2 regions of the Muricoccus vinaceus genome follow, and region 2 is predicted to be linked to the other one. Evidence: riboswitches for the same ligand, from Rfam matches in the RefSeq annotation. Region 2 holds a riboswitch; the other holds the start of a gene.

Region 1 (15,247 bases), on a different contig from region 2:
CCGCGATGATGTCCGCTGCCAGGCGGCCCGCGGCCGCACCGGTCATGTCGGAGGCATTCTGGATGACGTCGGTGAGGAACTTCTTCGACACGGTAAGGCGATCCTTGTGTTGGGCCGATGGTCGGGCCGGGCGGCGCGGCCGCGTCGGCGGAGCCGGAACGAAGCACTGAAAACCACGCGCCTGCCGGCACGTGCTGCTCTTAGGAGGGTCGCGCCCCGTTTGTGAAGGCGCCTCCACGTGCATCGTGCCGCAGGACGGCACCGGGCGGACGGATATTACACGCCGAGCGCGCCGGAGCGGGCGGAGATCAGGCGCCCAGCACGGCCCGGGCCTGGACGGCATCCGCCGCGATCGCGGCCTTCAGGGCATCCAGCCCGTCGAAGGTGGCGTCCTGGCGCAGGAAGCGGTGCAGGCGGATGCCGACCTCCTGGCCGTAGAGGTCGCCGGACCAGTCGAATAAATGCGTTTCCAGCCGGGTCTGCGGGTCGCCGCCCAACGTGGGCCGGCGGCCGACATTGGCGACGCCGGGCACCACGCTTCCGTCCGCCAGGCTGGCGAACACGGCATAAACGCCTCGCGCGGGCTCCAGGTGGCGGCCGAGCCAGATATTGGCGGTGGGCCAGCCCAGCTCCCGCCCCAGGCGGTCGCCGTGAAAGACCTCGCCACGCACCTCCCAGTCGCGGCCCAGCAGGGCGGCGGCGCGCTCGGGGTAGCCGTCCTGCAGGGCGCGGCGGATGCGGGTGCTGCTGATCGGGCCTGCGGAGTCGGAAAGATGCGGCACGATGGTCACGCCGATGCCGCGCGCCTCCGCCCAGCGGGCGAGAAAGGCGGCGTCCCCGCCGCGGCGGTGGCCGAAGGCGAAGTCGGCGCCGCAGGCCAGGTGACGGGCGCCCAGCGCGCCGTGCAGCACCACGTCGCAGAAGGCCTCCGCCTCCATGGCGGCCAGGGCGGCGTCGAAGGGCACGGCATGGACATGCGCGCAGCCCGCATCGGCCAGGGCGCGGGCCTTGGCGGGCAGCAGGGTCAGGCGGAAGGGAGGGTCCTCGGGGCGGAAGTGCTCCCGTGGGTGCGGCTCGAAGGTCAGGGCGGCGAGCGGCAGGTCGGGCCGGGCCGCATGGGCCGCGGCCAGCACGGCGCGGTGGCCCGCATGCACTCCGTCGAGGTTGCCGAGCGCGACCGTGCCGCCCCGCGCCGCCTCCGGCAGGGCGTGCCAGCCGGTCCAGACATGACAACCCATGGCAGGCCGGTTCAGGCCTGGGCCACGCGCTCGATCCAGCGCGTCACCTCCGGCGGGCGGAAGGCGGCGAGCTGGTCCAGGGCCTGATCCGCATCGCCGGCGGTCAGGGCCAGGGCGCGGTGCTCGTGCTTCACGAAGCCTTCCTCGGCCATGGAGTCCAGCATGGCGTTCAGCCGGCTCCAGTAGCCCTTCACGTCCAGGAAGACGGTGCCCTTGCGGTGCAGGCCGAGCTGGGACCAGGTGAGGACCTCGAAGGCCTCCTCCAGCGTGCCGAAGCCGCCGGGCAGCACCACGAAGCCGTCGGACAGCGCGGCCATCATGGCCTTGCGCTCGTGCATGGAGGAAACGACGTGCAGGCGCGTGACGGAGCCGTGGCCGAGTTCCCTTTGCATCAGGTGCTCGGGGATCACCCCGTCCACCTCCGCGCCGCCCTCCAGCGCGGCATCGGCCACCACGCCCATCAGGCCCACCTTGCCGCCGCCATAGACCAGGCCGAGGCCGCGGGCGGCGATGGCGTGGCCCAGGGCACGGGCGGCCTCGGCATGGGCGGGGTCGGCGCCGGAATTCGCGCCGCAGAAGACGCAAACCTTTTTCATTTCATGATCCATGCCCTGCAATGTGGCACCGCACCACGCCGCTATCCAGCCGAGGGCGGCTCACTTCTGCTATGTGGAGGGGCCGGGCAGGGGCTCGGGGATCATCACGACGGCCTCGCCCTCCAGCACCAGAACCCCGGCGGCGGTGCAGTGGGTGCGAAGGGTGGCGCGGCGCCGCTCCGGGTCCAGCCCGGTCACCTCCGCGGTGGCGGCGACGGTCTGGCCGATGCGGACGGGCGCGCGGAAGCGCAGGGTCTGCGAGACATAGACGGCGCCGGGGCCGGGAAGGCGGGTGCCCAGCAGGCCGGAGATCAGGGAGGCCGTGAGCATCCCGTGCGCCACGCGCCCCCCGAAGAAGGAGGCCGCGCCGGCTTCCTCGTCGAGGTGCACCGGGTTGCTGTCCCCCGAGACGGCCGAGAAGAGGAGGATGTCCGCCTCCGTGATGGTCTTGGCGAAACGGGCGGACTGGCCCAGCCGGAGTTCCTCGAATCGAATGCCCTGCATCTGGTTTCCCCTGTGCCGGGGGAGCATGGACAAGTCCGGACCCGGGCGCGAGAACCCCCCTCCGCGTGAACGGAAGGACGAGGCGACCATGGCGGCAACCCGGATCGGCACCAGCGAGGCCCTGCTGGAGGAACTGCGCGGCTGGGTGCTGCACGAGACCCCCACCACCGACGCGGCCGCGGTGAACGGGCTGATGGACCGGGCGGAGGCGGCGCTGCGCGAGGCGGGCGCGGAGGTGACGCGCATCCCCGGGCGGGACGGCTATGGCGACAACCTGATCGTCCGCACGCCGCCCTCGCCATCCACCGGGAACCGCAAGCCGGTGCTGATCGCGGGCCACCTGGACACCGTGTGGGACAACGGGACGCTCGCCTCCTCGATGCCCTGGAAGGTGGAGGGGGAGAAGGCCTTCGGGCCGGGCATCTACGACATGAAGGCGGGCTCCTTCCTGGCCTTCCACGCCATGCGCGAGATCCTGCGGCAGAAGGTGCGGACCAACAGCCCGATCACGCTTCTCCTCACCCCGGACGAGGAGGTGGGGAGCCCCACCTCCCGCGCGCTCATCGAGCAGGAGGCGCGGGGCGCCAGCGCCGTGCTGATCCCCGAGCCCGCGGGCAACCCGGGCGGCGCCTGCGTCACCGCGCGCAAGGGCGTCGGGCGCTTCGTGGTGAAGATCCAAGGCGTGTCCTCCCATGCCGGGGGCAACTGGTCGGAAGGGCGGAGCGCCGTGGTGGCGCTGGCCGGGCTGATCCAGACCGTGCACGGCATGGTGGACTTGGCGGGGGGCACCACCACCAACGTGGCGCCGGTCTGGGGCGGCACGCGGCCCAACGTGGTCCCGCCCGAGGCCGGCTGCGAGATCGACCTGCGGGTGGCGAACCCCGAGGACGGGGCGCGGATGGAGCGGGAGATCCTGGCGCTGGCGGGCAGCGAGGACGGGATCACCATCACCGTGGAAGGGGGCATGAACCGCCCCTCCTTCGCGGAGAACCCGGACATCCTGAACCTTTACGAGCGCGCCCGCGCCCTGGCCCGGGAGGCGGGCTACGAGCTGCCCAAGCAGCACCGCGGCGGCGGCTCGGACGGGAACTTCACCGCGGCGCTCGGCATCCCCACGCTGGACGGGCTGGGCTGCACGGGGGCCGGGGCCCACGCGCCGAACGAGCACATCCTGTGGCGCGACCTGGCGCCGCGCGGGCAGGTGATCGTGGGGCTGCTGGAGACGCTGTGAGGGCGCCCGCCCGTCAGCGCGCGGCGAGGACCTGCCGCAGGCCGGTCCAGCGCAGGCCGGGGTAGCGGTTGTTGTCGAGCGGATGGAGCTTGGCCCGGCCGTCGAACATGTTCTCCATGTACTGCATGCCCTGCCAGGCCGGGTAGACTTCCCCCTTCTGCGGGTGCAGCCGGCGGGCCAGGGCGGTCAGCGCGCGCAGGAACCCCAGCCCGCCCGCGCGCAGGGTGCGGAAGCGCGTGCCCGTGACCTGCCCGGCGATCGCCGCCAGGTCGCGGGCACTGGCCTGGTCGCCGGCGATGCGGAGAAAGCGCGGCGTCGTCCGGTCCAGCGCGGCGGCGGCGGTGAAGGCCGCCACGTCGTCGCGGGTGGTGAAATCCATGGGCTGGTCCGCGCTGCCCCAGTAGAGCACGCGCTTCAGCCCGAACAGGATGATCGGCGCCTGGTCCGTCAGCATGTCGGCGAAGGCGCCGTTGAGGATGGAGGTGGCGGCGATCGGCGCGCGGTCCAGGCGCGCGTGGAAGTCGCGGCGCAGGTCCAGGTTGCGGTTGGCGCCGGGCGGCAGCTTGGTGAAGTCCAGCGCGAAGTCGGATGGAATGAAGCGCGGCACGCGCGCCCGCACCGCGGCCTCCAGCAGGGCGGACTGGTTCTCCACGATCGCCTCGTGCAGGCCGCTGAGGGCGGACACGACGCAGGCCGTGCCGGCGCAGGCCTCGGCCATGGCGGCGGGATCGGCGTAGTCGGCCTCCGCCACCTCCGCGCCCAGGCCGCGCAGCCATTGCAGCTTCTCCACGGGCGTGCCGCGGCGCACCAGGGCGCGAACCGGGGCGCCCTGGCGGAGGATGGCCTTCGCGATCCGCGCGCCGAGGTCCCCGGTGCCGCCGGCCAGCAGGATGAGGGGGGCCGTGCTCATCCCAGCGGCACCTCGCCCTCGTCCTCGCCGGCCCAGTAGTGGATGCGGCCGGCATGGACCTTGATGAGGATGAGGCCGGGGGTGTCGATGCCCTGCTCGAACCAGCGCTCGAGGTCCGGCACCCAGTGCTCGCGGAAGGCGGCCTTGTCCCGGATCAGCTCGGCCTGGCCCTCCACCGCGATGAAGATGGGAGGCTTGCCCAGCAAGCCTTTGCTGCCGACGAAGGAGAGGCCGACCTTGGGGTCGCGCCGGATGTCCTCCACCGTGTGGGAGGCCTCCCAGGTGAAGAAGTGGGAATCGCCCTTGTAGGCGACGTCGCCGTTGTTGCTCATCGGGCGCGCGGCGATGTCGCCGCTCGCCGCGCGGGTGGAGAGCATGGCGAAGTCGATGTCGGCCATCCGCTCCGACAGGTCGACAAGGGTCATCTGGCTCATCGGTTCTCTCCTCGTTTCCCGGCATCAACGCCGCGGCGCCGAGGTCGCTGCCCGCCGGGCGCCATTCGCGCCCGGCGGAACCTGCGATCGGCTCAGAACCGGAAGCGCGTGCCCGCCAGCACGGTGCGGCCCGCCACCGCGAAGCCGTTGGCGGGCTCGAAGCGGCTGTTGGCGAGGTTGCGGCCCTCCAGGAACAGGGCGGCCGGCTCGGTCGCCTGCCAGGTGGCGGTCAGGTTGAACAGGGTGCCGGCCTTGTTGTCCTGGGCCAGGGTGTTGGCGGTGCCGTCGTCCCGGTAGGAGGCGAAGGCGCCCTCGCGCGAGCGGCCGTAGAGGATGACCTCGGGCGCGACGGTGACGGTTTCGCCCAGGCGGAGGGTGGCGTTGAGGGCGAGCTGCTGCTCGGGGCGGCGGGCGAGGCGCTCGCCGCTGCGGGCGTCGCGCGCGTCCGTCACGGTGTAGGCGGCGCTGGCCGTCAGCCAGCGCGTGGGGCGCAGCGTTGCCGTGAACTCCCCGCCCTTGATCCGCGCGCGGTCGATGTTCTCCAGCGAGGTGAAGGCGGCGTCGAAGTTGATGAGGTCGCGGATGCGGTTCTGGAAGTAGGTGGCGCCGAGCGTCACGAGGTCGCGCTGGCCGGCGAGGGGGATGTCGAACTCCACCCCGGCCTCCCAGCCCTCGGAGGTTTCGGGGCGCAGGTCCGGGTTGCCCTGGAAGAAGCCGGTGATCACGCCATAGCGCTGGTAAAGGGAGGGCGCCTTGAAGGCGGTGCCATAGGCGGTGCGGATGCGGGCCGAGATCTCCGGCAGGGCCAGCACGGCGCCGAGGCGGTAGGTGGCGTGGCTGCCGTAGTCCTCGGCGTCGTCATTGCGGATGCCGGCGGTCAGGTCCAGGCGGCGCAGGAGGCGCACCTGATAGCCCGCGTGGATTGCGGTGCTGCTGGCCGAGGCGTTGGTGGTGGTGCGGAAGAAGGAGCTGCCGGAGGCCTGGCGGACCTCCTCGCGCTCATGCGTCAGGCCGAAGGCGAGCTGGCTCTGGTCGAAGGGGCCGGCGTCGGGCAGGCGGAGCTGGTTGCCCCAGTCATAGACCGTGCGCTCCCCGCGGTAGAGGTCGTCGGTGGTGGAGGAGGAGAGGCTGTCGGGCAGGTTGGTGTAGCGGCGGCGGTCCTGGCTGCGTGCGATGCGGAAGCCGGTGGTCCAGGCCTCGATGGGGCGGGCCTCGGCGCGGAGCTGGCCGGTGAAGCGGCGGTCGTTGAAGGAATAGTTGGGGTCGTCGTCCGGGACGTTGTCCAGGCCGCCGTGGTTGTCGCGCCAGTTGGCCAGGCCCTCCACGCGCAGGCGGGCATCGGGCGTCCAGCCGAGCCGGGCGGTGCCGGTCAGGCCCCGGAAGCCGTCGCGCTCCCCGGTGTTGGTGGCGAAGCGGGGGGCGGTGGCGTCGGTGCCGCGGGTGGAGAGGCTGCGCAGCGAGAGCAGGTAGTCGAACTGGCCGGCCGTGCCGGTGATGCCCGCGCCGGTGCGGAGGGTGCGGTTGCTGCCGCCTGCGAGTTCGCCGAAGACCTCGGCGGGGCGGCCGGGGGTGGCGCGGCGGGTGACGATGTTCACCACGCCCCCGATGGCGCCCGAGCCGTAGAGGGAGGAGGCGGGGCCGCGCAGGACCTCGATCCGCTCCACCTCCAGCCCCAGCAGGTCGTTGCCGAAGTTGAAGGCGCCGTTGGGCTCGGAGGCATCGTTCACGGGCACGCCGTCCAGCAGCACGAGGGCGTGGCGGGAGGCGGTGCCGCGGATAAAGGCGGAGGCGGGCTGGCCTATGCCGCCGGACTGGATCAGGGCGAGGCCGGGGACGGTGACCAGGGCCTCGGCGAGGGTCTGGTAGCCGCGCTCCTCGATGGTCTGGCGGTCGATCACGGTGACGCTGCCCGGCACGCGCTCGGCGGGGGTGGGGATGCGCGTGGCGGTGACCACGGTTTCCGCCACCGCCGCGCTGGGCTGGTTCAGGGGCGGGGTGGGCTGTGCCAGGGCCGCGGGCGCGGCGAGGCCCACCAGGGAGAGGCTGGTGAAGGAAAGCAGCAGGATACGTCGCATCGGGGTTCCCCAGGCGAGCGAAACACGGTCTGCCGCGCGGCCCCGGGGACGATGTCCCGAAGAGGCCACGCGACGGTGGACGCGGTTCCCGCATGCGGAAGGGGCGGTGGGCCCCCCGTATGGTCCGTTGCGCCGGTGCACCTCGCCCGGCACGCGCGAGACAGCTCTGCGCCGGCCGGTCTCCTGACTCGCGGCCTCCCTTGCGGGACCGGCCCCCGCCTTCTCGCGCCCCGAGGGGCACAATGGCGAATGGGGGGCCGGAATGGGCCGCCTACAGTTGCGAGGGCAGTTGCGGATCAGTGCCCGCGGCCTTGCCGGCCTGGGGCACGTCGCGCATTCCCGTTTCAGCCCTTTCGGGCCACCGGCGCATGCGCGGGCTTCTAGCGCGGCCGGGGTTGGAAGGCGATGGGGGTGTGGCCCCGAAGCGCGGGTGGTGTGTTCCTCAGAGCACGAGGCCGAGCGCCTTGATGCCCACCCAGGCCAGCACCCCCAGCACCCCCGTGGCGAAGGCGCAGCCCAGCACGGTGAGGGCGACGCCCCAGCCTATGGTGCGGCTGTCGTGCTCCACCAGGCCGAGGGCCATGACGATGTTGCCGAAGGCGGGCGGGCCGTTGGTGCCCGGACCCGGCAGGATGAGCATGATCGCGACATAGACGGTCAGCCAGCCGAAGAGCTTGTCCCCGAAGGGGCTGGCGAAGGGGCCGGGGCGGGGGCGGACATATTGCTCGATCCGCCACAGCCACTTGGAGGAGGCACCGGCCAGGCGCAGCAGGTCGGTGCGCTTGATGGACTGGCGCGCCATGAAGGCGGGCAGCTTCGGCACGCGGCGGCCCAGGCCCATCTGCGCGCCCAGCAGCAGCAGTGGCGTGCCGAAGACGGTGGCCATGCCGGGCAGCAGGGAGGGCAGCAGCAGGAGGAGGATGAGCAGGCCGAAGGCGCGGTCGCCGAAGGCCTCGGACATCTCGCCGAGCGATATGCGCTCCCCGGGGAAGGTGGCGGCGACCTCGGTCACGATGCGCGAGATGGGCGCGCCCTCGGTGGAGGCTTCCGCTCCGGTCAGGGGCGCGATCGAAGGGCCGTCCATGTTGAGCGCAGTGCTCCCTGGTGTTGCGCCGCGGGCGCGTTCCGCGTCCTTCGCTGCGCGACGGCTCACGATCCGGTGTGGCGGCCTATCTGGTGCGCCGGGGAGGCCGGCCCAAGGGGAGGGAAGGCATTGCCTTATTCCGGCTGGAACCCCGCGAGGCGCAGAAGCGCGGCGTTGCGGGAGACGTCGTCGCGGATGAAGGCCTCCAGCGCGGGTTGGGTTTCCTCCACCGGCTCGAAGCCCAGGGCGGCCAGGCGCTGCACGGTGGCGGGCTCGCGCATGCCGCCCGCCACGGCCTCGTGCAGGCGGGCGACGATGGCAGGGGGCAGGGCGCGGGGGCGCCAGACCCCGTACCAGGAGTAGAACTCGAAGCCGGGCAGGCCGGCCTGGGCAAGGGTGGGCAGGTCCGGGGCGAGATCCGTGCGCGCGGGGGTGGCGATGCCGAGGCTGCGGAGCTGGCCGCCGCGCACCATGGGCAGGATGGCCAGCGCCGCGTCGAACATGAGCTGGGCGTTGCCCGCGGCCACGTCCGACAGGGCCGGGGCGGTGCCGCGGTAGCCGACGATCTCGATGTTGCTGCCGGTGACGCGGTTGAACTCGATGGCGCTGAGATGGCCGGCGGCGCCGAGGGAGGACATGGCGAAGCTCCATCTGGAGGGCTCGCGCCTCGCGGCCTCCACCACCTCGGCGATCGTGCGCTGGGGCCGGGCGGGGTCCATCACCAGCACCAGGGGGCCGCGGGCGCTGCGGGCGATGGGGACGAAATCGGCCACGGGGTCGTAAGGGGCGGCCTTCATCACCTGGCGCGCCATGGGGTGCACGCTGGCCGAGCCGAGAATGGTGTGGCCGTCCGCCGGCGCCTGCAGCACGGCCTGGCTGCCGATCGAGCCGTTGCCGCCCGCGCGGTTCTCCACCACCACGGGAACGCCCAGGCGCTCGCCGATCTTCTGCGCGGCGAGCCGGGCCATGGCGTCGGTGGCGGCGCCGGGGGTGTAGGGCACCACCATGCGGATGGGGCGGCCGGGCCAGGGGGCCTGCGCGCCGGCCTGGCCGGACTGGGCCCGCACCGCGGGGGCGGCCAGCAGGGCGGGGGCCGCCGCGAGGACCAGGCGCCGGGTTGTCATGCCACGCCTCGTGCCGGCCCTGCGCCGGGTGGGCGATCCTGCCCCGGCCTCACGGGGCTTGCCACCCCGCCCTTTCGCCCGGTGGCCGCCCGCCCCAAGTGCCGGGCATGCGGGACGTGGACATCGCGCTGTGCCTGGCGGTGGATGCCTCCTCCTCCGTGGACCATGACGAGTTCGGGCTGATGATGGGCGGGCTGGCCGCCGCCTTCCGGGACCCGGAGGTGGCCGCGGCCGCCGCGGGCGGGCCGCGCGGGGCGGCGGCTGTTTCCGTGCTGCTGTGGTCCGTCACGCAGGAGGTGGCGGTGCCCTGGATGCTGGTGGACGGTGCCGGTGGCGCCGCCGCCCTGGCCGATGCGCTGGATGCCACGCCCCGGCTGGTGCCGCCCGGCGCGACGGCGCTGGGGGAGGCGATGCGGGCTGCGCTCGGCCTGCTGGCCGCCTTTCCCGGGCAGGCGGCGCGCCCGGTGGTCGATGTGTCCGGGGATGGGGCGGGGAATGCGGGGATGCCGCCCGCGCCGGTGCGGGACGCCGCGGTCTCGGCCGGGGTGGTGGTGAACGGGCTGGCCGTGGTGAACGAGGAACCGGACCTTCCCGCCTACTACGCGGCGCAGGTGATCGGCGGGCCCGGCGCCTTCGTGATGGAATGCCGGGATTACGCCGATTTCGCCGAGGCGATCCGGCGCAAGCTGCTGCGGGAGTTGCGCGGGGCGCTCACCGCCTGAGAATTGCGTGCGGCGGGGCCGGGGCGGGTTGTCCGGCCATGGCGCGCGGGTGCAGCTTGGCCGGGCCCATTCGCCCAAGGTCGCCTCCATGATTTTCCTCACGCCCGGCCCCGTCCAGACCCGCCCCGAGACGCGCGCGGCCATGGCGATCGACATCGCGCCCTGGGACCGCGACTTCGGGCCGGAATACGCGGCCATCCGCGAGCGCGTGCGCGACATCGCCGGCGGGGTGGAGGGGGTTCACGCGACCCTGCCCCTGCAGGGTGCCGGGCACTTCCTGGTGGAGGCCGCGATCCGCACCTTCGTGCCGCCGGGCGGTCGCATCCTGGTGCCCAGCAACGGCACCTATGCCGACCGCATGATGCGCCTGGCGCGCGAGGCCGGGCGGGAGCCGGTGGCGCTGCCGGTGCCCGACACGCGCGGCGTGCGGGCGGAGGAGGTGGCGGCGGCGCTGGAGGCGGATCCCGGCATCTCGCATGTGTGCATGGTGTATTCCGAGACGGGCAGCGGCATCGTCAACGACCCGGCGGCGGTGGGGGCGGCGGTGCGCGCGGCGGGGCGGCGGCTGATCCTCGATGCCGTGTCGGCCTTCGGCGCGCTGCCCTTCGACCTCAAGGCGCAGCCGGAATGCGACGCGGTGCTGTTCACCTCCAACAAGTGCCTGGAGGGCATGCCGGGGATCGGGTTCGCGGTGTGCCCGATGGACCGCGCGCGCGGGCAGGCCGGGCAGGCGGGGTCCTGGTGCTTCGACCTCGGCGACGTGCTCAAGCACGCCGAGCGCCAGGGCTGGGGCTCCTTCCGCTTCACGCCGCCGGTGCAGGCGCTGCACGCCTTCGCGGTGGCGCTGGACCTTTACGCGGCGGAGGGCGGGCAGGCGGCGCGGCTGGCGCGCTATGCCGAGAACATGCGGGTGCTTCGCGCGGGGGCGGAGGCGCTGGGGCTGGTGCCCTATCTCGATGCCGAACACCAGGGGCCGATCATCCTGACGCTGCACCAGCCGGAAACGCCGGGCTTCACGCTGCAGGGCTTCGTGGAGGCGCTGAAGCGGCGCGGCGTGCTGATCAGCAACTTCTTCACGACCCAGTCGCCCACCATCCGCATCGGCTGCATCGGGGCGGTGACGCCCGACGACATGCAGGTGGCGCTGCGCGCGATGGGCGAGGCGCTGGAGGAGCTGGGCGCGGCGCGAAAGGCCGCCTGAATCCGGCCGCGCCGGAGGGATCCTGCTCCCCCCGGCGCGGGACGGTTCAGAAGCGGTAGCGGACGCTGGCGCCGACGATCCAGGGGTCGATGTTGGCGTGGCCGGTGATGGCGCCGCCGTTCACGCTGACATCCGGGCGCAGCCAGAGCTTCTTGGCGTCGAGGTTCACCAGCCAGCGCGGCGCCAGTTCCACGTCCACGCCGAAGTTCACGCCGTAGCCGAAGGCGTTGTCGATCGCGACCTTGTTCACCGGCGCCGAGCGCGAGCCGCCTTCGCCATAGAAGATGGTGTAGTTCAGGCCCGCGCCGACATAGGGGCTGATGCGTGCGGCCGGGAAGGGGTGGAACTGCAGGTTCAGCGTGGGCGGCAGGGCCCAGACGCGGCCGAGGTCCACGTCGCCGATGGCGCTGTTGCGCACGTGCACGTCGTGGCGCGTGGTGGCGGCGATGAGGTTCAGCGAGACCTGCGGCGCGAGGAAGTAGGTGAGGTCGAGCTGGCCGGTCGCGGTGTCGCTCGCCTCGGGGCGGCCGCCGATGGCGCTGACGCGCCCGCCGCCCTCGGGCAGCACGCCGATCAGGCCTGCGCCGAGCACGATGTCGCCGGCCTGCTTGCCGCGCACGGGCTGGCCGCCGAAGTCCTGGGCCATCGCGGGTGCCGAGAAGGGCGCCAGCGCGGTGCAGGCCAGGAGGGCCGCGGCCAGCGCACCGGTACGAATCAGCATTGGGGTCCTCGCTATCCATGGGCGGCAGGTTGCCGCCGCAGGACGCGGGCTACGCCCGGCGCGATCGTTGCGCTTTGATTTGCATCAATGATTGTTCATGGATCAGCCGGCGGTGATGTTCGCGCGGCGCACGACCTCGCGCCAGCGGTCGATCTCGGCCTGCTGGAAGCGGCTGTAGTCCTCGGGCGTGGTGGGCACGACGTCGAATCCGATCTGTTCCAGCCGCGGGCGTGTTTCCGGGTGCAGCAGCGCGTCGCGCAGCGCGCCGGCCAGGCGGTTCCGCAGCGGGACCGGGATGCCCGCCGGGGCCATGAAGGCCTGCCAGGAGGTGACCACGAAATCCTCCAGCCCGGCTTCCCGCGAGGTCGGCACGCCCGGCAGCACGGGGTGCGGGCGCTCGCTGGTGACCATGAGGGCACGGAGCCGCCCGCCGGCGATGTGGCCGGCCACCGTGCCGAGGTTCTGGAAGGACAGGTCGACGTTGCCCGCGATCAGGTCGGTGGCCGCCGCGGCGCCGCCGGTATAGGGCACGTGGGTGATCTCCGTGCCGGTGCGGAGCTTGAAGAGTTCCGTCGTCATCTGGTCCGAGGAGCCGACGCCGGAGGTGGAGTAGGAGGCACGGCCCCCGCGCTCGCGCAGCCACGCAGTGAGCGCCGCCATGTCGCGCGCGGGGTGCTTGTCGTTGACCACCAGCACGTTCGGCGTGGTGGCGGCCAGCACGAGGGGCGCGAAGTCGCGCACGGGATCGTAGCCGAGGTTGGGGCGCAGCGCGGCGTTGATGGCCCAGACGCCGATGGAGCCGATCATCAGCGTGTGCCCGTCCGGCTGCGCCCGCATCACCACGCGCGCGCAGACCTCTCCGTTGGCGCCGGGGCGGTTCTCCACCACCACGGGCTGCCCGATGCTCTGCGCCATGCGGTTGGCGGCGGCGCGGGCCACGATGTCCGAGGGGCCGCCGGCCACGAAGGGCACGAGGACGGAGATGGGGCGGCTGGGCCAGGCATCCGGCGCCTGCGCCATGGCGGCCGACATTGGGGCGGCGGGCGCCAGGAGCAGGGCGGGGGCGGCCAGCAGGGCGCGCCGGCCGGGCGCGGGGACGCGGTGGGTCATGGATTCCTCCCGGTTCTTGTTCCGGGAGCATGGCATTCGCCGGAGGCTCCGGCCAAGCGCGGCCTTCTTGCCGCCGGCCGGGCCCTGCCTTAACCCCGGGGGCAAGGGCTGGCAGGGGACGTGATGTTGACGGATCTGGAGATCGCGCGGGCGGCCACGCTGCGCCCCATTGCCGAGATCGCGGCGCGGGCGGGCATCCCGGCGGAGGCGCTGGAGCCCTATGGGCGCTTCAAGGCCAAGCTGGGCACCGATTTCGTGCGCGCCCAGGAGGGCCGGCCCGAGGGGGCGCTGGTGCTGGTGACGGGCATCAACCCCACCGCCGCCGGGGAGGGCAAGACCACCACCACCATCGGCCTGGGCGACGCGCTGAACGCGCTGGGCACGCGCGCGATGATCGCGCTGCGCGAGCCGAGCCTCGGGCCTTGCTTCGGGGTGAAGGGGGGCGCCACGGGCGGCGGGCGGGCGCAGGTGGGCCCGATGGAGGAGATCAACCTCCACTTCACCGGCGACTTCCACGCGATCACGGCGGCCAACAACCTGCTTTCGGCCATGATCGACAACCACATCCACTGGGGCAACGCGCTGGACCTGGACGCGCGGCGCATCGCCTGGAAGCGCGCGATCGACATGAACGACCGCGCGCTGCGGCTCGCGGCCGTGGGGCTGGGCGGGGTCGGCAACGGCTTCCCGCGGGAGGACGGGTTCGACATCACCGTCGCCTCCGAGGTGATGGCGATCTTCTGCCTGTCCCGTGACCTCGACGACCTGCGCGCGCGGCTCGGGCGGATCATCATCGGGCAGACCAGGGACGGCCGGGCGGTGACCGCGCACGAGCTGAAGGCCGACGGCGCCATGGCGGCGCTGCTGCGCGACGCGCTGATGCCCAACCTCGTGCAGACGCTGGAGGGGAGCCCGGCGCTGGTGCATGGCGGGCCCTTCGCCAACATCGCGCATGGCTGCAACAGCGTGATCGCGACGCGGCTGGCGCTGCGCATGGCCGACGTGGTGGTGACGGAGGCGGGGTTCGGCGCGGATCTCGGCGCCGAGAAGTTCCTGGACATCAAGTGCCGCATGGCCGGGCTGGCGCCTTCCGCCTGCGTGGTGGTGGCAACCGTGCGCGCGCTGAAGATGCATGGCGGCGTGGCCAAGGCGGCGCTCGGCACGGAGGACGTGGCGGCGGTGCGGCGGGGCGTGTCCAACCTCGAGCGCCACGTGGAGAACATGGGCAAGTTCGGCCTGCCCGTGGTGGTGGCGCTGAACCGCTTCACCTCCGACACGGATGCCGAGATCGCGGCGGTGCAGGAGGCCATGGCGGCGTTGGGCACGCGGGCGATCCTTTGCACCCACTGGTCGGACGGCGCGGCGGGGGCGGCGGAGCTGGCGCGGGCGGTGCAGGGGCTGGTCGCGGGCGGGACGGCGCGGTTCAGGCCGCTCTACCCCGATGAGATGCCGCTGGCGGAGAAGATCGGGACGGTGGCGCGGGAGATCTACGGCGCCTCGGCCGTGGCCCTGCCGCCGGCTCTGGCCACCCGCCTCAGGCGCTTCGAGGAGGCGGGCTTCGGCCGCGCGCCGGTCTGCATCGCCAAGACGCAGTACTCCTTTTCCGCCAACCCCGCGCTGCTGGGTGCGCCCAGCGGGCATGTGCTGCCCGTCCGGGAGGTGCGGCTCTCGGCGGGTGCGGGGTTCGTGGTCGCGGTGTGCGGGGACGTGATGACCATGCCGGGCCTGCCGCGCCATCCGGCGGCGGAGACGATCGGGCTGGATGCCGAGGGGCGGATCGACGGGCTTTTCTGAGCGGCCTCCGAAACCCGGGGCGGGCCAGGGCGTTACCTCCCCCAACACGCGGAGAACGGGCCGGAGGCGGCGGGGAAAGGCACCCTCGCAGCCGCCGGCCCGTTCTTTGCTCTGTCCCTGGCACGGCGATCGCATGCCGGGGCCGTCCAGGTTGCACCAATGCCGATCCTCACCGTCCGACACGTCACGACCTACCGCTACCGTCAGCCGGTTTCCTTCGGGGAGCACCGGATGATGCTGCGGCCGCGCGACGGGCACGACCAGCGACTGATCGAGGCACGGATCGACATATCGCCGGAGCCTTCCTCCTTCTGGTGGCTGCACGACGTGTTCGGCAACAGCGTGGGCGTGGCGCGTTTCGCGACGCGGGGACGGGAGCTGCGCTTCGAGAGCACGATGCGGCTGGACCACAGCCCCGTGGAGGCGCTGGACTTCCGGCTGGAGGACCATGCCCGCAGCCTGCCCTTCTCCTATTCGGTGGAGGAGATGCCGGACCTCGCGCG
Region 2 (15,247 bases):
CTCGATGGAGATCACGTCCGCATCCATCCCGGCGATGGCCACGATGATGTCGTTGAATTCCGAGTAGCACATGTGGGTGTGGATCTGCGTTGCATCCGCCACGCCGGCCGAGGCGACGCGGAAGCACTCCACAGCCCAGTCGAGATAGCGCTGCCAATCCCCGCGCCGCAGCGGCAGCCCTTCGCGCAGGGCGGCCTCGTCGATCTGGATGATCTTCGCGCCAGCCGCCTCCAGGTCCGCCACCTCGTCCCGGATGGCCAGCGCGATCTGACGGCAGGCCAGCGCCCGCGGCACGTCGTCGCGCACGAAGGACCAGTTGAGGATGGTCACCGGCCCCGTCAGCATGCCCTTCATCGGCCGTGCAGTCAGGCCTTGGGCGTATTCCCACCACTTCACCGTCATCGGCTGCGGGCGCGAGACGTCACCGAACAGGATGGGTGGGCGCACGCAGCGGGAGCCATAAGACTGGACCCAGCCGTGCTTCGTGAAGACGAAGCCCGAAAGCTGCTCCCCGAAGTACTGCACCATGTCGTTGCGCTCGAACTCGCCGTGCACAAGCACGTCGAGCCCGATTTCCGCCTGCCAGCGCACGGCGCGGGCGGTTTCCTCGCGCAGGAAGGCCTCATACTCCGCATCGTTGATCGTGCCCCTGGCGTGGGCGGCGCGTGCCTTCCGGACCTCCTCGGTCTGAGGGAAGGAGCCAATGGTGGTCGTGGGAAAGGCAGGAAGGCCCAGCCTCTCCACCTGCAGCTTGCGGCGCGCGGCAAAGGGAGTGCCGCGGCGGTCGAGGGCAGCGTCCTTCGCCTCCATGCGCGCGGCCACGGCAGCGTCGTGGATCTTGGGCGAGGTCTTCCGCGCCCTGGCCGCTGCGGATGAGCTGGACAGAACATCCGCCACGCAGTCGCGCCCCTCGTTCAGGGCACTGGCAAGGATCGCCAGTTCCTCGATCTTCTGCACGGCGAAGGCCAGCCAGCTCCGGACGTCCTCGTCGAGCGCCGTCTCCAGCGCCAGGTCGATCGGCGTGTGCAGCAAAGAGCAGGAAGGTGCGAGAACGAGGTCGCGGCCTTTCGCCACCGGCTCCAGCCGCGCCAGGATGGCCTCGAGATCGGCACGCCAGACGTTGCGGCCGTCGATCACGCCGAGTGACAGCAGCAGCTCCGGCCGTGCCCCGGCCAGCACCGTGTCGAGTTGCTCCGGCGCGCGGATCAGGTCGATGTGCAGCCCAGCCACGGGCAAGGCCAGCGCCGTCTCCAGGTTTTCACCCAGCCCGCCGAAATAGCTTGTCAGCATGAGCCGGATGCCCGGTGCGGCTTCTGCAAGCGCCACATAGGCCGTGCGCAGCGCGGCCTGGTCCTCCACCGTCAGGTCGAGAACAAGGCAGGGCTCGTCGATTTGCACCCAGTCCGCACCTGCGGCCGCGAGGCGGCACAGCACGTCCGCGTAGACGGGCAGGATGGCGCGCAGCAAATCCTCCAGGCGCGGCCTGCCTGCCTGGCTCTTGCCGAGTTTCAGGTACGTGACCGGACCAAGCAGCACCGGCCGGGTGTGCACCCCCTGTTCCTTCGCCTCCAGGAACTCGTCCACCACCTTCAGGGAGGAAAGCGCGAAGGCCTGTTCCGCGGGGAACTCGGGAACGAGATAGTGGTAGTTCGTGTCGAACCACTTTGTCATCTCGGCGGCAGGCACATCCGCCGCCTCGTGGGTGCAGCCGTGGCTGCATCCGGCGCGCGCCTCGCCCTGGGAGCCGCGTGCCATGGCGAAGTAGGTGTCCAGGTCTGGCGGCCCACCCGTCCAGCCATAGAGCGCGGGAATGGCGCCGACCATGGCGCTGGTGTCGAGCACGTGGTCGTAGAGGGAAAAATCGTTGCTCGGCACGTGGTCGACGCCGAGACCCTTCTGCCGCGCCCAGGCTTCTGCCCGCAGCGCTGCGGCAGCGGACAGCAGCGCACCCCGGTCGGACTTGCCCGACCAGTAGCGCTCCAGGGCGGTCTTCAACTCGCGGCGCGGGCCGATACGGGGAAAGCCGAGCGATGCAACGGTGACGGACATGGACCTCGCCTGTGCTGGTTCTGGCGAGGAGACCAGGCGCGAGCCGGCACGCGGCAGCCCTTCCGGAAAGAAGGCAGCGGCCGTGCGGGACCTGCGACCTGACCGGACACCCCGCCGGAGGACGTTATGTGCCGGGGCAGGTCTCCTGGCTCGCGGGTCGTCGCCTCGGTCCGGCCTTCCCGGCGCCAGGGCATGAACCCTGGGCGCCAGTGACACGTCATGGACCTCAGCTCGCCGCTCACAGTTGCGGGGGCAGCTCCGGCCTCGGCGCTTGCCGCGCCTGCACCGGATTCCCTCTTAGCCCCGACACATAGCGCGCGCCGGGGAACCTCGACACGGACATTTGGCCAACGAGCGCAAGCGGAGTCAAGAGACATAAAGATATGCTTATGAGTTGACAAAGTGAGCTCGCCTGCCAGGAGGGCACTCCGCAAATGCGGTGACCCGGCGCGAATGGCTTGGCTCTGGTGAGGGCTTTTCAGCGGAGCTTCCCAAGCTGGATGAGAGAACTTGCACCAGGACGCCAACTTGCGCTTGGCAATTTCAAAGGCGCCCTCACGGCGCAGCGCCGCCACATGCGGTCCAACCCGCATGGCATCCGCCACGAGAGTTGCGTAGCTACGCAGAGCGGCTCGACCCAGCCAATGCGCGCATCGAACGCGCCGGTGTACTCGCCAGCATGGAAGCCTTGATAGACCCAGCCTGACACGCTGAAGCAGGCTCTCAGCACAAGCAGCACCGAAGCCCTGGTCACCAGGACGAAAGCGGCCAGATCTTCTCCCCCCAATAATGGATCGGGTACCGACCTCGCCGACCAGCCGAAAGCCTCTACGCTCTACCCAGACCCAAGGCCCCGAACGGAAACGGCAAGGGAGGGCTAATACCCGTGTTCACGCGGTCGAGCGAACGCCTCCAGGAACCCACTGGGCAGCATACCAGCAACGCGGCAGCGTCGGTTCCACCACAACCACCAACATCAGGGCCGCCTACCGGCTCTCGGCCTATGTACGCTGCGACCGGATCGCGGCAGCCTTTCAAGTTCGGCAAGAGGGGCAGCGCTTGTCGCTGCGCGCTGATTCACCCGGCTGACTGCTATCTCCCCGCTCCTTGATCGTCAGTGGAACCCACGGTTTCCAGCCAGCGTTGACCATCCCTGGACGGGTTCATACCGTGCAGTATTGGGCTGCACGCATGGACGCATCAGGCAACGTGCCCTGCACCAACGTGATCTCCCGGAGAGCCTGATGGCCACGCATCGCTTTCATCCCACCCAGTACTTCAACGTGATCGGCACCGCCGACCCGTGTCTTCGCGTCGCCAGCGGCGACACCGTGATCGCCGATACGATCGACGCGTCGGGACTAGACGCCCGTGAGATGGCGGTCGGTAGCCGGCCGAACCCGATGACAGGGCCTTTCTTTGTCGAAGGTGCGGAGCCGGGAGACACGCTGGCTGTCCACATCAACCGGCTGACGCCAAGCCGGACAACCGGTTGGACCTATTCGCCCCTCGCCTCCACTGTTCTGGACCCCGCTGTCCTCGCCGACCGGCCGCCGCAGCAGCGCCACGTATGGGAGATCGACCGCGAGGCCGGGACCGTGCGGCTGCAGGAACCGGCAAAGGGACTGGAGACGTTCTCACCTTCGCTTCAACCCATGATCGGCTGCTTCGGGGTGGCACCGGCCGGAGGGCAGGCGCTGTCCACCGCGACAAGCGCCCCGAACGGCGGCAACATGGATTACCGCCTGTTCGCACCGGGTACGACGGCTTGGTTCCCCGTGTCCGTGCCGGGCGCGCTTTTCTATCTTGGCGATGGACACGCTTGTCAGGGCGACGGTGAGATCGTCGGCACAGGGATCGAGACCTCCTTCGAGATGGAGGTCACGCTCCGTGTCCTGAAGCGAACGATCGCCTGGCCCCGTGGCGAGACGTCCGATGACGTATTCACCATCGGCAACGCCCGGCCGCTTGATCAGGCGCTGCAGCACGCAACCACGGAGATGTTGCGCTGGCTCGGTGAGGATTACGGGCTCGACGCCCGAGCGGCCAGCCATCTCATGGGCCAGGTCGTCCGCTACGACGTCGGCAACGTCTTCAATCCCGCCTACACAGTCGCATGCCGGATTCCAAAGCGCTTTCTCACGCAGGTGCGCGGAGAAGCCGGGCCACTTCCTCCCGGAGCCAGCCGCTAGCGCGATCACCAAGACGCTTGTTCAAACGGAACCATTGCACGCGGCCGCCGGGCGCGCACTATGCGAATCGGTTGCTAGCCAACTGCCCACTCGTTTCGGAGGTGATCATGGCTAAACGTCCAGGCAACAAGGCTCCCCCCAGCAAGACACGCCCGGAGGCGGCCCGGCCCGGCCGCCGTCCATCAGCATCCACGGCACGCAGCAAGCCTGCGGCCGCCGGCGGAAAAGCCGCCTCCTCCACCGCCGCACGAAGTGCCCGTGGCGCCACCACTCCCACGAGGGGCAAGGCAGGCACGGCGGCTCCGTCGCGCGCGGGCAAGGCTGCTGCGCCCAAGACGACAACGGCTCGCAAGGTGGCGGTGCAGACGCCCGCCCGCGGCGCACGCCCGGCAAAGGCCGAGCGCAAGCCAGCTTCCTCCGCGGCCGGCAAGAAGGCTGCCCCCGCCACCAGCCGGCGCAGCGCGGCACCGCGCACGGCAGCAGCCGGCAAGGTCGCCGCACGCGGGACCCGCGCCACCAAGCCGGCAAGCAAGCCAGCCGCCGCGGCGGCGCGGCGGGCTGCCCCGGCCACCAGCAGCACCAGGCCAAAGGCAAAGGCAAGCGCCCGGCCTGCCACGGCCAAGGCCAAGGCGCCGTCCGGCGCCGCCTCCAGGGCCAAGGGGACAACCAAGACCGCCGCCCGCAGCCCTCGCGCGGCAGCAGCACCCGCGCGGCAGCCCGCCAAGCCTGCAGCCGCCACCAGCAGGCGCGCGTCCTCGACCACGGGATCCGGCCGGGCAACGCAGTCCCCTGCACCGCGAGGCGCCGCGGCAAAGTCCAAACGCCAGGACCGGGCCTCCCCAGCAGCCAAGAGCAAGGCGACACCTGCCAGCACCCGCACGTCGCGGCCCTCTCCCGCTCCGGTGAAATCCCCGGCTCGGCGCACCCCCAGGACCACCCCCGTCGTCCGGGACGAGTCGTCCGACACGGGGAGTTCGAGGCCGGCGCCGTCCAAACGGTCTACCCCGACCCGGGGTGCGGCGGCGACCACGGATCGCCGTCCACAGCGCGCACGCTCCGCACCCAAGAACCGCCAGGGAAGCGGTGACGAAGGCGTGGGGAACGCCCCGGATACCGCCGCGCCGCCGCCTGAAGGCACCGGGCAGCAGGCCGAGGCGGCGATGTCTCTCCCCGCTGCGATGGCCGGTGCGGGCGCCGCCATGATGGCAACAATGGCCGCGCCCGTTGCCGCGGCCGTCGGAACGGCGATGGCCGCCACCGCCATGGCGACGGGCCTCAACGCCGTTGCGGGCTTCTCGCAGAGCCTGACCGAAGCCCGCTCGCCCGCTGACGCCGATGCCGATGCCGATGCCGATGGCGATGCGACAGGCGGAGACGATGCGACAGGCGGGGACGAGCCAGCGGCGCGGGAGCCGGACACAACACCCCTGCCCGCCGGCTCGAACGACCTCGCCTGACCACCGGCAGAGCGCGGAGGCAGCCCTGGCTCACCCGGGCGCTGCCTCCGTAACCGCGTGGCATCAGGCGGTGCGGCGGCCTTGTTCCCTCGGGGTGTGGCGCGCGAGCCTCCATGGCGTGACCCGGCTCCGCAGTCCGGAACGCGAGGGCCCGGCGCACCATCGCCGAGGCGTGCGGTACGGGAGGGGCGCGGGCAAGTTGTTGAACGCCGGCCCTCGTCCGCGCTCCCCGTGATCAAGGTGACGCAGGGGCTCAGCCAATCCGCGGGGATCGGGACAGTTCCACCGCGATAACCCACCTCGCCCCCCAGCTGCCCTGAAACCGGCAAGTTGCCCAAGCCGGCTACCGGGCCAGGCCGATCTCCCGCAGGAAGGTGGCCGCGCTCCGGTGCTCGTCCTCCAACCGCGTGCCGAAGGCGGCTGCGCCGAGTGGCGGCGCGATCTGGCCTGTCCGGGCCGCCATCTCGCGGTAGCCGTCGCTTCGGACCGCGGTCAGGCAAGCGCCTTCCAGCCTGTGCAGAAGGGCAGCCGGGGTGCCGCGGGGTGCCATGATGCCGCCGAAGCCGCGCCATTCCACGGGCTGCCCGAGTTCCTTCAGCGTCGGTACCTCCGGCAGCGCGTGCTGCCGCTCGTCGGCGACCACCGCCAGCACGCGCAGATCCGTGCCCCGCACCGTGGCGAAGGTGGACATGGAGAACGCGAGGGCACCCGACTGGGTGTCGAGGATCATCTGTGGCGAGTTGCGGTAGGGCACGGGCGTCATGCGGACCCCGTTGCGACGCGCCAGTTCAAGTGCGACGAGATTGCCGACCGTGCCAGGGCCGGCATCGCCCCAGGACAGCGCCTCCGGGCGCGCCTTGGCGTCGGCCAGCAGTTCAGTGAGCGTTCGGTAGGGCGAGTTCGCCGGCACGGCCACGACGAAGATGTTCTCGAAGGTTTGGCAGACCGGGTCCAGGGCACCCCAGGCATAGGGCAGGCCGCGCACAAGGAAGGGCAGCGTCGTCAGCATGCCGGACGGGCCAAAGTAGAGTGTCGTGCCGTCCGGCTTCGCCGCCGCCGCAGTGGCCGCGCCCACGGCGCCGCCGCCGCCGTCCCGGTTCAGCACGACCACGGCGGTGCCTCCGCCCAGGGACGCGCGCAGCGCCTCCGCGAAGGGGCGGGCCATGATGTCCACCACGCTGCCAGCGGAGAAGGGCACGACAAGGGTGACGGTCCGCGGCACGCCCTCCTGCGCCCGGGCAGGGCCCGGGGCGGCAAGAACAGCGGCGAGCGTGGCGGTGCCCAGGATCCTGCGGGTGATCATGCTCGTTTCCCTTCCGCGCCCCTTTCGCGGGGCATGTTCTTCGGTCAGCGGGCCGGCTCTATGGCTCGCAGGAGTTCCGCCTTCTCCGCCACGTCGCGTGCCAGGCGGCCGGCGAAGGCGGCGGCGCCGGTGTGAAAGGCCGCGGGCTGGAGCGCCCGGCGGGCGGCGGCGCGGTACACCTCGCCGCCCGCCACCTCCGCGCATGCGGCCTCCAGCAGGGCGATCCGCTCTGGCGGCGTGCCGGAGGGCGCCATCAACCCGCCGAAGCTCGTCGGCGCTACGTCGAAGCCCTGCTCCGCCGCGGTCGGAACCTCGGGAAAGGCGGGGTTGCGCGCCGTATCGAAGACGGCGAGCAGGCGCATGTCCGTGCGGCCCGAGGCCGAGCCGAGCACGATGGCAGCGAAGTCGATCCGCCCGGCCAGCGCGTCCGTCATCACCGCACCGTCGCCACGGTAGGGCACATGCGTCATCTCGATGCCCGCCGCGCGTGCCCATTGCAGGATCGCGAGGTGCGGGATGGAGGCGATGCCGAGCGACCCGTAGGTCACGGCCCCTGGCGACGCCTTCGCCGCCGCGACAAGGTCCGCGAGGGTCCGCAGCGGCGAGTCCGTCCGCACCGCGATGGCCTGGGCGTTGGCGAACATCTGGCAGACCGGCCGCAGGGCATCGGCCCGCAATCCCGAATTCGGCTGCGTGACAGGCAGGACGGAGAGCACCAGGGAAGGCACGAAGGCCAGGGTGTGGCCATCCGCCGCCGCGCGCGCGACGCCGAGCGTGCCGACCGCGCCTGCCGCGCCGTCGCGGTTCACCACCACCACGGGCTGGCCGAGGCGCTGCTGAAGCCCCGTGGCCATGGCGCGCGCCATGAGGTCGGTGGCACCGCCGGCGGGATAAGGATTCACCACCTGGATCGGGCGGGACGGGAAGGCTTCCTCCGCCCAAGCAAGGCCCGGCAGCGCCATGATCGCGGCGAGGCTTCGTCTTCCGATCACCCTCCTTCTCCCCCCGCCACGTCGCCGCGCCGCGTCATTCCTGTGCCACCACCGCATCCGCCCAGGCACAGCCCGAGGTGAAGGGGCCGGGATTCGGGTCCGGCGCGCGCACGCCGCGGCGCGCCGCGTCCATGGCGATGTGGCGCATGCGGGCCCGCCCTTCCTCCGGCATGTGGAAGCGCTCGTGCCCCCAGAGCGTCGGTCCGTCGAAGGTCTCGTGCGGCTGCCAGGTCGCCGGGTCGATCACGCGCGCGCCCCAGCCGTACTCCACGAAGAAGCCGGAAGGCGTGTTGGCGTAGAAGGAGGTCATGTGGTCGTTGGTGTGGCGCCCGAGCCCGAAGGCAAGCCGCCCCTCCTCCGTGCGCGCGATGTCGTGGCCCTGCCCCACGTCGTCCAGCGCGCCCAGTTCCACCATGAAATGGTGAAGCCCGGAGCGGCCGGAGCCCACCATCGCGAAGGAGTGGTGCCGCCCGTTCATGTGGAAGAAGTAGAGCGGATAGGGATGACGCGACCAATCCGTGACGGAGAAGCCGAGCAGGTCGCGATAGAAGGGGATCAGCGCGTCCGCATCCGCCACGTGCAGCACCGCATGGCCCATGCCGAGCGGCCCCGTCCGGAAGCCGGCGATGGCGCGGCCCGGCACAAAGGGACTGTCCGCCCGCACGGCACCGTGGAAGGCCTCGAGCCGCGTGCCTTGCGGGTCCTCGAAGGCGATGAGGTCCATCACCTGCCGCTCGGCCGCCAGCGCGCGCGATCCACGCCTGACAGCAGTGCCCGCGGCCTCCAGGCGCGCCGCCAGCGCCTCCAGCGCCGCGGCATCGGCCACCTCCCACCCGACCGTCGCCGGGGCTGCGCGGCCGGAGACGAGGAGGCGCTGGCTGCGGTCGTCCATCCGGAAGGCCCGCATGCCGCCGCCCCGGTCCACCGCCTGCATCCCCAGCAGGCGCGTCGCGAACTCGTCCCAATCCGCCAGCCGGTCCGAGCCGATCACCATATACCCAAGCGACTGGATACTCATCGCCCTTCCTCCCGAACCACGGGGTTGCGCAGGATGCCGATGCCGGAGGCGCACAGCCCCACGGCGCGCCCGGCGAAGGCCGTGGTGAGGTCGGCGACGGTGTCGCCATCCACGGAGCCGAAACCCCGGGCTCCGTCCGCCTCGAGCAACACCCGTCTCATGTTGTCCTTCCCGTCGTCACCGCGTCACAGCGCCTCGGCCAGCACGCGCATCTCCGCCGCGTCGCGCGCGGCCCCGAACACGTGGCGGTCGGGACGCAGCAGCACCGCCTCCGCCCCGGCCTCGTCCAGCATCGCGCCCACTGCCGGCGCGGCATCGGCCACCAGCACGGCGCCGCGCGCCGAGAGGCGGTCCAGCATCTCGTTCGGCAGGGCGGCGGCGAGGCGCGGCCGCATCACGGCCGCGAAACGCAGACCCACCCGGTCATCCAGAAGCGTTCCGTCCGACAGGCGCGGCTGGGAAAGGAGGCGCCCGGCCGGCCCGGCCCAACCGGCGGAAAGGCCGGGGCCAAGGGCGGGGCGCACCGGCACCAGGCGCGCCGCCTCCCCACCGCGCAGCACGTCGGAGGAGACCACGGCCTCCATCGCCTTCGTGTTGATCAGCCCGCCGATCCGCACGGCCTCGCGGATATAGCCCTCCACATGCGGCGCGCGCTCGCTGCCGTAGCTGTCCAGCAGCGCCTCGGGCGCGGAGCCCTGCAGCACGCGGGCGAGCTTCCAGGCGAGGTTCGCGGCATCGCGCAGGCCCGCGCACATGCCCTGGCCAAGGAAGGGCGGCGTCTGGTGGGCGGAATCGCCGGCCAGCAGGAGCCGTCCCTCGCGCCAGCGCCGGGCGACCGTGCTGTGGAAGGTGTAGATGGCGGAGCGCTCGATCGTCGCGTCCTCCGGCGTGATCCATCGCGACAGCAGCGGCCAGGCGCCCTCCGGCTGCGCGAGGGGCGTGAGGTCGTCCTCGGGCCGCAGCGCGATCTCCCACCGGCGCCGGTTCCCGGTGCCCCGCACATAGGTTGCGGGGCGGTTCGGGTCACAGTGCTGCACCGTGTGGTCGCCGAGGTCCGGGCGCGGGCGGCGGAGCATCGCGTCCAGCACCAGCCAGCGCTCGTGAAAGCCGAGATCCTCCATCGGCTCGCCGATCCAGCGCCGGACAAGGGAGCGGGCGCCGTCGCAGCCCACCACGTAGCGCGCCGAAACCCGGCCGATACGGCCGTTCGAGAGATCCTCGAAGCGCAGCCCGACCGCGTCCGCGCCCGGCTCCAGCGCGAAGACCTCCGCCCGGCTCCGGAGGGTCACGGAGGGCCAGCGCTCCACGCCCCGGCGCAGCACCGCCTCCAGCTCCGGCTGGTGGAAGCGGTAGGAAACGTTCCAACCCTGCGGGCCGACATCCGGGGAGCGCGACCAGTCCAGCAGCAACCGCCCCCGCCCGTCCACGAAATGCGTCCCGGGCGAAACATGGGTGACCGGCAGCATCGCCTCGGCCAGCCCCATGGACTGAAAGATCCGCATCACCTCGTCGTCGAAGTGGACGGCGCGCGGCAGGTGGTAGGCGGCGCCCTCCCGCTCCAGCACCAGCGTGCGGACGCCCCCCGCGCCGAGCAGGTTGGCCAGCGCCGCGCCCACCGGCCCGTAGCCGACAATGGCGACGTCCCACATCTCCTCGCTCATGGCGCGGCCTCCAGCCAGGTCCGGCCTCCGGCGCGCAGGGCGGCCTCACCCTCGCTCCCCGGTCCGGGCAGGTCCGCCGGCACTGTCCGGCCGGCACGGCGCAGGCGCCAGGCGAGGAAGCGGTGCCCCGGCGCGTCGCCGGCATCGGGCAGCGCCGGCGCGACGCCGGGGACAGCCGGCACCATCCAGTCGTGGTCGTAGATCGCGTCGCGGCGCAGGACGCGCCAGGCGCCGTCCCCCCTGCGCTCCACCCGGTCGAGGAAGCGCATGCAGGTCTGGCCGATCATCTCGACGCCATCGACCGGGCCGCGCATGCAGAGCAGCACGTCGGTCTCCGCCAGGGCGCGGCGGCCGTTCAGCATCACCCGGCTGCCGCACATCACGTGCTTGGAGAAGGACACGCTGCGCCTCGCGCGGCAGGTCTCCACGAACCCGGCGAAGGGGCCGTCGAACCAGCTCACAGCGATGCGGCCATCCGGCTGGAAGGTCGTGGCCAGGACGTCCCAGTCGCCGGAATCCCGCGCGAAGCCCCAGGCCTCGATCACGCGGCGGATGGCGGCGCGGTCCGCCTCCTCGGCTGCGGTGCCGGGTTGGCCAGGATGCGCCGTCGCGGAAACGGTCTCGCTCATTCGATCGGCACCTCCAACTCCCGCACCAGCCGCCCCAGGCTGGCGCGCTCCCGCTCCATCAGGGCGGCCAAGGCTGCGGGACCATCCGCGGAAACGATGGCACCGAACTCGTGCAGGAGACGGTCGCGAAGGTCCGGCACCGCCAGCACCCGCGCCGCATCGGCCGCGATCCTTTCGGCCAGGGCGGCGGGCATCCCGCCCGGACCGAGCAGAGCGAACCAGCCTCCCATCTCAAAGCCCGGCAGCGTCTCGGCCGCCGCCGGTACCGCCTCCAATCCCGGGAAGCGCGTCGCCGAGGTGATGGCAACCGGCGAGAGAAGCCCGGCGCGGAGCTGCGGCGTGATCAAGGGCGTGCCGTCGATCACCAGGTCGGTGCGGCCGGCGATGGTGTCCTGCAGGGCCTGCGGACTGACGCCGTAGGGCACGTTGGTCAGCCGGATGCCCAGGCCGCGTGCGAGTTGCTCCCCCGCGAAGCGCGGCAGGCTCGTCGCGCCGCCGGTGGCGAAGGTCAGGCCTCCCCGTGCCTCACGCGCCCATGCGGCCAGTTCGGCCAGGGAGCGCACGCCGAGGCCTGGCCGTGCGGCCAGCACGAAGGGCGTGCACATCAACAGCGTCACCGGGGTCAGGTCGCGGGCCGGGTCGAACGGCATGGACCGCGTCAGGTGCTGGTTGAGCACCAGCGGCGAAGCCTGCGAGAAGAGCAGGACGTGTCCGTCCGGCTCGGCCCGCGCCGCCGCCCCCGCGCCGACATTGCCGCTGCCGCCGCCGCGGTTGTCCACCACGACGGGCTTGCCCCAGAGCGCCGCAAGCCGGTCCGCCAGCAGGCGCATCGCCGTATCCGGCCCGCTACCCGCCCCGGCCGGCACGATCACGCGCACGGGACGCGAAGGGAATGGAGCCTGCGCGAGGGTCTGCCGGGACCGCATGCCGCCGCCTGCCGCCAACCCCGCCGTCGCGGCGAGCCAACGGCGACGCACCGTCAACATCGTGTTCCTCCCTCGGCTCTGCGGCCTTGGGGAACGGTATAGCCAGGCCATGCGGGGCGACGAGCGCGATGCTGGAACTGTCCGCCTGGTGAACAGCTACCCCTCGCCGGCAGCCAGGCGTTCCTCGATAAGGCCCGCGGTTTCCAGCAGGGGTTCGAGGCACTGGCGAATGCCCTCGTCCCGCCCGATCACCCGCGCCATCCAGATCACGTTGATGCAGCCCAGCACGCGGCCGCCGTGCCGGATCGGCACGCCGATGGAGCCGGTGTGCGGCCAAGGCGCCCCGCCCTGCCGCACCGCATAGCCCCGGCGGCGCGTGGCGGCGAGCAGGCGGGCGATGCGGGCGGGGTCGCGCGCGGGGGCATCCGCCGGATCATCGGATTCCGCCAGGAGGCGGAGGATGCCGTCCCGCTCGGCATCCGGCACATGGGCGAGGTAGGCCAGCCCCACGCTGCTGGCGAGGGGCGGCAGGCGGCGCCCGACCATGCCGTGGTCGATCGAGAGCGGCGCGATGCGGTGAGTGGTGTCGCGAATGATCATGCGCGTGCCCTCCAGCGTCGCAACATCCGAAGGCCAGAGGATGCGCGCGGTCAGGGCCATCAGGGCGGGCTTGGCAACGGTGGAGATCCACTGCTCGTCCTCGAACCCCTCCGAAAGCTCCCGGACCCGGAGGCGCAGCAGAAAGCGGTCCTCCGATGCGCCGCGGGCCACGAAGCCGTCGTCCAGCAGCGTCTGCATGATGCGGTACACCGTCGCGCGGGAAAGACCCGTCTCGCGCGCCAGCGCCACGACACTGGATGGGCCCAGGCGGTTGAGCGCCGTGAGAACCTCAAGGCCCCGCGACAGGGCGCGGACTGGCTTTGGCTGCACCTGGCGTCCGGCTCAGCCGGGAGCCGCGGGAAACAACGAGAACCGGCATGCCCCATCGCGCCCCGCGCAGGAAGCGACGGCCAGGCCGGGCGTCAGGTTGCGACCGATCGGGGCAGGCCCCTGCCCGCAGGTCCCGCGGCGCCTTGGCCTGCTGCAGGCACCCTTCATCGGGGACGGCCGCGCCGGTCGTCAGGCGAGGGCATCGCGTGCCGCAGGCGCGCCAGGATCTCAAGCCTCGCCGCGTCGTCCGGCGCCTCGTCCAGTGCCGCTTCCATCTCGAGCAGGAGCGCCGCCCTGGCGTTGTGCCAGTCCGGCTGGCCGACAAGGCCAGGACGGCTCCGCCGGCTGCGCGATGCCGCCTCGTCCCGCAGGGGAGGCCCGCCGGCTGGCAAGGCGAAGGCCTCGTCGAGCACCGGGCGGACCAGCCGCTCTTCCGGCACCACGCCGCGACCGATCACCCGCATGGCAAGGCCCTCGATGGCGTCCGGCTCCCCGTGAACAAGAAAAACACCGCCGCGGACCGGCCCTCGTGCCGCGATCCAGCGGCCGAGTTCCGGGCCGTCGGCATGGGCGGAGTAGCCCTCGATCCGCGCGACCTTCGCCGCCACCGCATAGGTGTCCCCCTGGATCCGGACACGGCGAGCGCCGTCCTGGAGCAGCCGCCCCAGCGTGCCGGTTGCCTGGTAGCCGACGAGGGCGACGACCGTTCCAGCTTCCCCAAGCCTGGCCTTCAGGTGCTCGCGGATCCGGCCCGCCTCGCACATGCCGCTGCCGGCAAGGACCACCTGGAAACCATCCAGCTCCGTCACGCGCCGGCTCTCGGCGACGTCGGCGACGTAGCGCAGGCGCGGCGAGGCGAGCGCAGCCCGCACCGCCGCGCCGTCCTCCAGCGCGGCCGCGTGGCGGGCGAAGACGCGACTGGCGCGCGTGGCGAGCGGCGAGTCGAGGTGGATCGTCGTCGGCGGGATCGCGCCCTCGTCCATCAGGTGCACGAGGTCGAGCACCACCTCCTGCGCCCGCTCCACCGCGAAGGTCGGAACCAGAAGGGCGCCACCACCCTTCGCCGTGGCGCAGGCAAGGCGCGCGAGTTCGCCCCGGCGTGCTCCGAGGGCAATCGGAGGGCGATCCTCGTCGCCGTAGGTCGACTCGACGATAACGTGATCCACGCCCTCCGACGGGCCCTCCGGCCGCGGCTGCATCGTCCCGACGTCCGGCCCGAGGTCGCCCGAGACGAGGACGCGGACCGTCTCGCGGCCATCCGCGATCTCCAGCTCGATGGAGGCGGAGCCGAGCATGTGGCCCGCATTCCACCACCGCGCCCGGACGCCCTCGGCCGGTGTGGTCCAACGGCCGTACTCTGTGGTGTCCAGCAGTGCGAGCGTCCGCTCCGCGTCGTCCGCCGTGTAGATCGGCTCCAGCGGGTCCCTGCCGCGCCGGCGGTTACGCCTGTTGAGGCCCTCGACCTCGCTCTCCTGGATGTGGCCTGCATCCGGGAGCATACAGGAGAGCAGATCGCCCGTGGCCGGCGTCGCGTGGATGGCGCGCCGGAAGCCTTCCTTCCAGAGCTTCGGCAGCAGCCCGCTGTGGTCGATGTGGGCATGGGTCAGGAGCACCGCGCCGAGGCGGGCGACGTCGAAGGGAAACGGCTCGTAGTTCAGCGACTTGAGGGTCTTCGGGCCCTGGAACATGCCGCAGTCCACAAGGAAGCGTGCCCGCTCCGTCTCGAAATGCAGGCACGAGCCCGTCACCGTCCGGGCCGCGCCGCAGAACCGCACCTTCACTGTCATGCCATCCTCCCGGGAGCGGCTCCGCGCGGTGCGAGGTGGTTACGTTGGATCCACCCTCGGTGCCTTGATTTATGACAATGCACGCCAGCCGGCTATCGCGGTGCCCGGGTCCGAACCCGGCCGGGGCATGGGAAGTTGTCCCGGTGCACCGCCAGGCGCTCATCGGCTGGGTTGCCGGAATGCCCGCCGCGGGGCTGGCCTGGACGGCGGCAACCCTCCTCCGCGCCACCGCCGGCCGCCGCAGCCTTCATTGTGGCCAATCGGGTCCGCGAAGGCGCCCCAGGCCGTGCGGCCCCCGAGGCC

Evidence for each region. A riboswitch is a leader RNA that binds a small molecule or an ion and turns the genes downstream of it on or off. The one in region 2 is predicted to bind cobalamin.
Region 1: linked by a shared signal. The riboswitch ahead of ACFFIC_RS07255 (TonB-dependent receptor plug domain-containing protein) and the one ahead of metE (5-methyltetrahydropteroyltriglutamate--homocysteine S-methyltransferase) in region 2 are both predicted to bind cobalamin.

The regions. Positions count from the first base shown of each region.
Region 1 covers NZ_JBHLVZ010000005.1:145,127-160,373, reverse strand. Annotated here, with positions in the region: gene ACFFIC_RS07290 (HU family DNA-binding protein) at 1-91, opposite strand, end outside; gene ACFFIC_RS07285 (bifunctional riboflavin kinase/FAD synthetase) at 309-1,238, opposite strand; gene ACFFIC_RS07280 (LOG family protein) at 1,250-1,834, opposite strand; gene ACFFIC_RS07275 (MaoC family dehydratase) at 1,904-2,338, opposite strand; gene ACFFIC_RS07270 (M20 family metallopeptidase) at 2,427-3,569, shown strand; gene ACFFIC_RS07265 (NmrA family NAD(P)-binding protein) at 3,583-4,479, opposite strand; gene ACFFIC_RS07260 (pyridoxamine 5'-phosphate oxidase family protein) at 4,476-4,913, opposite strand; gene ACFFIC_RS07255 (TonB-dependent receptor plug domain-containing protein) at 5,006-6,988, opposite strand; cobalamin riboswitch at 7,146-7,369, opposite strand; gene ACFFIC_RS07250 (exopolysaccharide biosynthesis protein) at 7,431-8,072, opposite strand; gene ACFFIC_RS07245 (Bug family tripartite tricarboxylate transporter substrate binding protein) at 8,207-9,196, opposite strand; gene ACFFIC_RS07240 (DUF1194 domain-containing protein) at 9,304-9,918, shown strand; gene ACFFIC_RS07235 (2-aminoethylphosphonate--pyruvate transaminase) at 9,926-11,119, shown strand; gene ACFFIC_RS07230 (OmpW/AlkL family protein) at 11,166-11,840, opposite strand; gene ACFFIC_RS07225 (Bug family tripartite tricarboxylate transporter substrate binding protein) at 11,943-12,950, opposite strand; gene ACFFIC_RS07220 (formate--tetrahydrofolate ligase) at 13,074-14,744, shown strand; gene ACFFIC_RS07215 (transglutaminase family protein) at 14,904-15,247, shown strand, end outside.
Region 2 covers NZ_JBHLVZ010000084.1:86,300-101,546, forward strand. Annotated here, with positions in the region: gene metE (5-methyltetrahydropteroyltriglutamate--homocysteine S-methyltransferase) at 1-2,049, opposite strand, end outside; cobalamin riboswitch at 2,168-2,397, opposite strand; gene ACFFIC_RS23530 (acetamidase/formamidase family protein) at 3,294-4,241, shown strand; gene ACFFIC_RS23535 (hypothetical protein) at 4,300-5,004, opposite strand; gene ACFFIC_RS23540 (hypothetical protein) at 5,336-5,698, shown strand; gene ACFFIC_RS23545 (tripartite tricarboxylate transporter substrate binding protein) at 6,042-7,001, opposite strand; gene ACFFIC_RS23550 (tripartite tricarboxylate transporter substrate binding protein) at 7,046-7,993, opposite strand; gene ACFFIC_RS23555 (VOC family protein) at 8,028-9,011, opposite strand; gene ACFFIC_RS23560 (hypothetical protein) at 9,008-9,172, opposite strand; gene mhpA (bifunctional 3-(3-hydroxy-phenyl)propionate/3-hydroxycinnamic acid hydroxylase MhpA) at 9,197-10,672, opposite strand; gene ACFFIC_RS23570 (nuclear transport factor 2 family protein) at 10,669-11,301, opposite strand; gene ACFFIC_RS23575 (Bug family tripartite tricarboxylate transporter substrate binding protein) at 11,298-12,287, opposite strand; gene ACFFIC_RS23580 (helix-turn-helix domain-containing protein) at 12,384-13,157, opposite strand; gene ACFFIC_RS23585 (MBL fold metallo-hydrolase RNA specificity domain-containing protein) at 13,322-14,944, opposite strand.